2 linked regions of the Immundisolibacter sp. genome follow. The protein of the gene in region 2 interacts with the protein of the main gene of each other region in a pairwise test. Links are inferred from orthologs where the notes say so. Each region holds a gene or a part of one and is shown on either strand. Other genes may lie near its edges. The genes, in order: H5U26_RS11300 and ctaD.

What was found.
Region 1: the proteins of ctaD (region 2) and H5U26_RS11300 interact in binary tests that used the Escherichia coli proteins (3 or more experiments, as listed by UniProt). The link is inferred for Immundisolibacter sp. from one-to-one orthologs.

Annotation. Positions count from the first base shown.
Region 1 is NZ_JACIZD010000011.1:12,136-15,247, reverse strand. The notes cover bases 130-2,923. They hold H5U26_RS11300 (pyridoxal phosphate-dependent aminotransferase), read left to right. Parts: upstream 130-831; coding sequence 832-2,016; downstream 2,017-2,923. Other genes in these bases: H5U26_RS11290 (hypothetical protein), read left to right, coding at 2,661-2,923; uvrB (excinuclease ABC subunit UvrB), read right to left, coding at 130-755. Outside these bases: more of uvrB, read right to left, coding at 1-129; more of H5U26_RS11290, read left to right, coding at 2,924-3,112. UniProt on the Escherichia coli protein: Shows aminotransferase activity with methionine and histidine as substrates, and to a lesser extent also with phenylalanine.
Region 2 is NZ_JACIZD010000009.1:73,489-76,731, reverse strand. Bases 248-3,172 are described here. They hold ctaD (cytochrome c oxidase subunit I), read right to left. Parts: upstream 2,537-3,172; coding sequence 959-2,536; downstream 248-958. Other genes in these bases: coxB (cytochrome c oxidase subunit II), read right to left, coding at 2,596-3,172; H5U26_RS10890 (cytochrome c oxidase assembly protein), read right to left, coding at 248-835. Outside these bases: H5U26_RS10895 (cytochrome c oxidase subunit 3), read right to left, coding at 1-202; more of coxB, read right to left, coding at 3,173-3,243. UniProt on the Escherichia coli protein: Cytochrome bo(3) ubiquinol oxidase is the terminal enzyme in the aerobic respiratory chain of E.coli that predominates when cells are grown at high aeration.

The sequences.
Region 1 (3,112 bases), on a different replicon or contig from region 2:
GGCGTGACGTAGTGGGTCTTGGGGTAGATGGTCAGGCGCGGCACGCGGCGCTGGATGGCGCCGGTCAGCGGGTCGAAGTAGGCCAGCGACTCGATTTCGTCATCGAACAGCTCGATGCGCACGGCGTCGGTCTCCGACTCGGCCGGGAACACGTCGATGATCTCGCCGCGCACGCGGTAGGTGCCGCGCGTTAGGTTCAGGTCGTTGCGCGTGTACTGGAGCTCGGCCAGGCGGCGCAGGATGGCGCGCTGGTCGATGCGCTCGCCGCGCGACAGGTGCAGCACCATGCTCAGGTACATGCGCGGGTCGCCCAGGCCGTAGATGGCCGACACCGACGCCACCACGATCACGTCGCGCCGCTCCAGCACCGCCTTGGTGGCGGACAGGCGCAGCTGCTCGATCTGCGCGTTGATGGAGGCGTCCTTCTCGATATAGGTGTCGGACGCCGGCACGTAGGCTTCCGGTTGGTAGTAGTCGTAGTAGGAGACGAAGTACTCGACCGCGTTGTGCGGAAAGAAATCCCGGAACTCCGCGTACAACTGCGCCGCCAGGGTCTTGTTGTGCGCCAGCACCATGGTCGGGCGCTGCACCGCCTGGATGACGTTGGCAATGGTGAAGGTCTTGCCCGAGCCGGTGACGCCCAGCAGCACCTGCGCGTCCTCGCCGGCCTGCAGCCCCTCGATCAGGCGGGCGATGGCCTGCGGCTGGTCGCCGGCCGGCGCGTAGGGACTGACGAGTTGGAACGGTTGGCTCATGGGGTACGCTGGCGGCGGGCAAACTCGTATATTAGCCGCCCTTTTTTTGCCGTCTGCCCATATCGGGGTAACCACCGTGGAACTCAAGCTCGCCGCCCGCGTCGCCGCCATCAAGCCGTCCGCCACCATGGCCGTCACCGCCAAGGCCAAGGAGCTGCAGGCCGCCGGGCGCAAGGTGATTGGCCTGGGCGCCGGCGAGCCGGATTTCGACACGCCGCAGCACATCAAGGACGCCGCCAAGGCCGCCATCGACCGCGGCTTCACCAAATACACGGCGGTCGAGGGCACGCCCGAGTTGCGCCGCGCCATCGTCGACAAGTTCGCGCGCGAGAACGGTCTCAGCTACCAGCCGGCGCAGATTCTGGTCTCGTCCGGCGGCAAGCAGAGCTTCTACAACCTGGCGCAGGTGCTGCTGGAGGAGGGCGACGAGGTCATCATCCCGGCGCCGTACTGGGTGTCCTATCCGGACATCGTGCTGCTGGCCGGCGCCACGCCGGTGATCCTGCAAACCGATCTGGACGGCCACTTCAAGATCAGCCCGGCGCAGCTGGAGGCGGCCATCACGTCGCGCACCAAACTGCTGGTGCTCAACAGCCCGTCGAATCCCACCGGCAGCGTCTATTCGGAAGCCGAACTGGCCGCCCTGGCCGAGGTGCTGCTGCGCCACCCGCAGGTGTGGATCGCCAGCGACGACATGTACGAGCACATCCGCTGGGACGGCGCGCCGTTTCGCAACATCCTGAACGCCTGCCCGGCGCTGTACGAGCGCACGATGGTGCTCAACGGCGTCTCGAAGGCGTATTCGATGACCGGCTGGCGCATCGGCTACGCCGCCGGTGATGCCCGCGTCATCAGCGAGATGGCCAAGATCCAGTCGCAGAGCACGTCCAACGCCTGTTCCATCTCGCAGGTGGCGGCGCAGGCCGCCCTGGAAGGCGATCAGGGCTTCATCCAGCAGATGAACACTGCCTTCAAGCAGCGCCACGACTTCGTGGTGGCGGCGCTGAACGACATCAAGGGCATCCGCTGCGCGCCGGCCGACGGGGCGTTCTACTGCTTCTTCAGCGTGGCCGACGCCATCGCCGCCACGCCGGGGGTCAGCGACGACGTCGAGTTCGCCGCCTGGCTGATGGAAAAGGCCGAGGTCGCCCTGGTGCCCGGCAGCGCCTTTGGCGCCCCCGGCTACCTGCGCCTGTCGTTCGCCACCAGCATGGACAACCTCAAGGAGGCCATGCGCCGGCTTAAAGTAGCTCTCGGCTGATGGCCGTTTGCGCCTTGACCAGCCGCCCGCACGGCACCTAGACTACGCGGCCTTTTCTTCCCCGGTAGCTCAGTCGGTAGAGCAAGTGACTGTTAATCACTGGGTCGGCGGTTCGAGCCCGTCCCGGGGAGCCATTTTCGAAGCCTGCCCTCGCGGCACATTCCTGTAGCGCATGATCGACACCCTGCCCAAGGCCCTGATTGCCACCGTCGTCGCCATCGTGGCGGTCGGCGTGGTGTTTGCGCTGATCGTCTGATCCGGCCGCGGCGGCCATCGCCGCAGTCTGCTCATCCATCATTCCCGGCAGGGCCGGATCGATCCCCACGGGCGGCGCAACGTGCCACACCAAGGCTTGCTCCGGATGGCTCGGCAACGCGATCCTGGGCGATAGCGGCACGGTTCCTGGGCGAATTCGGCATTGACGCCGGATCGCGTCGTTCCTTGGCCGGCTCGATGCCCGGCGCTTCGCAGACGGGCGTGGTCCGTGCGTGCCCGCTTGTACTTCAGTGGCACGTGCCACAGGATTTTGTGGTTCAGGCCGTGCCATCATCCTGCTGGCAAGGTTGGTTTTTCAACCATTTGCATCCATACTTTGTGGCATACAACAGCCCCACCAATCGAAGATACTTTCGCAGGGACACGACGTGCGTGCGAGCAAGCCCAGGCGCAGCGGGTGGTTACGCTGGTTATTCTGGCTGACGGTGAGCCTGCTGATTGCGGGCGCGGCCCAGCTTTGGCAGGCGCTTTCCGGTGCCGACTGGGTGCTGGCGGCCTGGTTGTTGCCGTTGCCGGTCCTGGCAGGGGTCGCTTTCAGCGCCCTGTGGGGGCTGCTGGGCTCGCGTCGTGAGGTGGCGCCAGCGCGCGCAGGCCGAGCCAGGACCAATCAACGAAAGTTCCCGCGCCAGCCCAAGGCGCATCTACAGGAACTGCAGCGCTCGGGCGACTACTGGGCGATCATGCTGCGTCTGCCACCCCAGGGCGCCTGCCAGGTTGCGCAGGCCCTGCGCACGCAGGTGTTCGATTTGTATCGCGCGCCGCTGCTGCCGCTCGGCGGCTGCACCAGTGCAAGTTGCAAATGCGGGTATTCGGGGCTGAA
Region 2 (3,243 bases):
GGCTCTCACGGATGACGTTGCCGAACCAGCCGAAAACCATCACCAGCAGCAGCAGCAGGCCGCCCAGCAAGACCAGCTTGCCGACCTCATGCGCGTGCAGCCAGTTGACGCCGCCGATCACCATCAGCGTCAGCGCCAGCGCGCCCACGATAGGCCAGCGGGTCTGTGCCGGTACGTAATATCCGCCGTGTGCCTGTGCCATTCCTGTCAATCCTCCAAATAAAACGTTTTGGCCACTCGCGGGCGCTCAGCCACCGGCCGCGGCGTGACCGGCATGCGCATCCGCAGGCGCCTTGTGCAGGTCGAAGAACGTGTACGCCAGGGTCACCGTTCGCACCTCACTGGAGAGATCCGGATCAACGCGAAAACGGACCGTCATGTCTTTCTGTTCGCCGGCTGCGAGCTTCTGTTCGGTAAAGCAGAAACACTCGATCTTGTGAAAATGCTTCGCGGCGACACCGGGCGCCACGCTCGGGATCGCCTGACCGGTCACCTCGTGCGCCGCGCGGTTGCGGGCCACATAAACCGCCTCGGCGGTTTCACCGACCCGAACTTTCATGCGCGCCACCTTTGGCTGGAAATCCCACGCCAAATCGGCATTCGTATTGGCCACGAACTCGACCGTCACCTCGCGACCCACCGCCGGCGGCTGGCCGGTCGACTCCTGCGGGGCGGATGCCGTACCGGTCAGATTGGACGATTTGCCATTCAGGCCCACCACCTCGCACATGGCGTTGTACAGCGGCACCAGCGCGAAGCCGAAACCGAACATGAGCCCGACCGCCAGCAACAGCCGACGGGTGGTGCGCGCGATACCGCGCTGACGTTCGTGCATCGTCGTGCTACCCCATCTGGACCATGATGGTCAGCGAATAAATGGCAACCACCAGCGCCGCCAGGCCGATTAGTAACCAGCGATTCGGCCTGCGCACGGACGCGATACGGTCTGCCATGTGCGTCAGCGAATTTCCGGGGCGGTCGTGAAGCTGTGGTAGGGCGCCGGCGAAGGCAGCGTCCATTCAAGTCCGTGCGAGCCTTCCCAGACGCGGTCGGTGGCCTTCACGCCGCCGCGCACTGTCTTGATCATGATGTACACGAACAGCAGCTGCGACAGGCCGAACACGAAGCCGCCGATACTGGCAATGCGGTTGAAATCGGCGAATTGCAGCGCGTAGTCCGGAATGCGCCGGGGCATGCCCTGCAGGCCGACGAAATGCATCGGAAAGAACAACACGTTGACCGAAATCGCCGACAACCAGAAATGCAGCTTGCCCAGGCGCTCGTCATACATGTGGCCGGTCCACTTCGGAATCCAGTAATACGCGCCGGCCATCAGGGCGAACACCGCGCCTGGCACCAGCACATAGTGGAAATGCGCCACCACGAAATAGGTGTCGTGATACTGCATGTCGACTGGGCCGACTGCGAGCATAAGGCCCGAGAAGCCACCGATGGTGAACAGGAATACGAAGGCCAGAGCAAACAGCATCGGCGTCTCGAAGGTAATCGAGCCGCGCCACAGCGTAGTCACCCAGTTGAACACCTTCACACCGGTCGGCACGGCGATCAGCATGGTGGCGTACATGAAATACAGCTCGCCCGCCACCGGCATGCCGGTGGCAAACATGTGATGTGCCCAGACGATGAACGACAGGAAGGCAATGGCCGAGATGGCGTACACCATCGAGGCATAGCCGAAAATCTGCTTGCGGGCGAAGGTCGGAATGATCTCCGACACCACGCCAAACGCCGGCAGGATCATGATGTAAACCTCGGGATGCCCGAAGAACCAGAACACATGCTGGAACAATACCGGGTCACCACCGCCGGCAGCGCTGAAAAAACTCGTGCCGAAATGGCGATCGGTCAGCATCATGGTCACCGTGCCCGCCAAGACAGGCATTACGGCAATCAGGAGAAAGGCCGTCACCAGCCAGGTCCAGCAGAACAGGGGCATCTTCATCAGCGTCATGCCCGGCGCACGCATGTTCAGCACCGTCGCGATGACATTGATGGCGCCCATGATCGACGAGAAGCCCATCAGATGCACAGCGAAAATGAATATATCGGTTGTCGACGGCGCAAAGGTGGTGGACAACGGCGCGTAGAAGGTCCAGCCGAATGCCGGCGCACCACCCTCCAGGAACCAGGTGCTCATCAGCAGGCTGAAGGCGAACGGCAGGATCCAGAAGCTCCAGTTGTTCATGCGCGGCAGCGCCATGTCCGGCGCGCCGACCATCAGCGGAATCATCCAGTTGGCAAAACCCGTCCAGGCCGGCATCACGGCGCCGAACACCATGATCAGGCCGTGCATGGTCGTCAGACGGTTGAAAACCTCCGGCTCGACCAGCTGCAGGCCCGGCTGGAACAGCTCGGCGCGGATCAGCATGGCCAGCGAGCCGCCGGTCAGGAACATGATCAACGCCAGCCACAGGTACAGCGACCCGATGTCCTTGTGGTTGGTGGTAAACAGCCAGCGCGAAATTCCGCGCGCCGGGCCGTGGTGATGATCGACTTCGTGGGCCACAGTTGCCATGGCGTGTCCTCCGGACCGTGAATCTTGCGACGTAGCGTACGGGTCAGGCAGGCGCTGGATCAGCGCAACGCCTTGATCTGTTTCGGCTGCACCAGGTCACCCTTGTCATTTCCAAAGGCGTTGCGCTCATAGGTGATCACCGCAGCCAGATCGACGTCGTTCAGCTGCAAACCGAACGCCTGCATGGCGGTGCCGGCCTTGCCATGCAAGACCCGGTCGATGTGCCCCTCGACCGGTCCGGTGGTAAGAACGCCACCCGCCAGGGCCGGGAAAGCCGGCGGGATGCCCTGACCGTTGGCCTGGTGGCAGGCGACGCAATAGGTGCCATACACCGTCTTGCCCCGTTCCATCAGCTCGTCCTTGGTCCATTCCCGGTCAGCGCCGCTTTTTGCGGCCTCGGCCTCGGCCTTCTTGGCCGCCAGCCAGGTTTCATAGTCTGCCTGCGTCTTGGCCTCGATGACTACCGGCATGAAGCCGTGATCCTTGCCGCACAGCTCCGCGCATTGTCCACGATAGACGCCCGGCTGCGGAATGCTGGTCCAGCTGTCATTGATGAAGCCGGGGATAGCGTCCTGCTTCCAGCCCAGCGCCGGCACCCACCACGAGTGGATGACATCGTTCGAGGTGATGACGAACCGCACCTTGGTGTTGACCGGCACCACGACCGGGTTGTCCACATCCAGCAGGTAATGCTCGATACCGGTCGG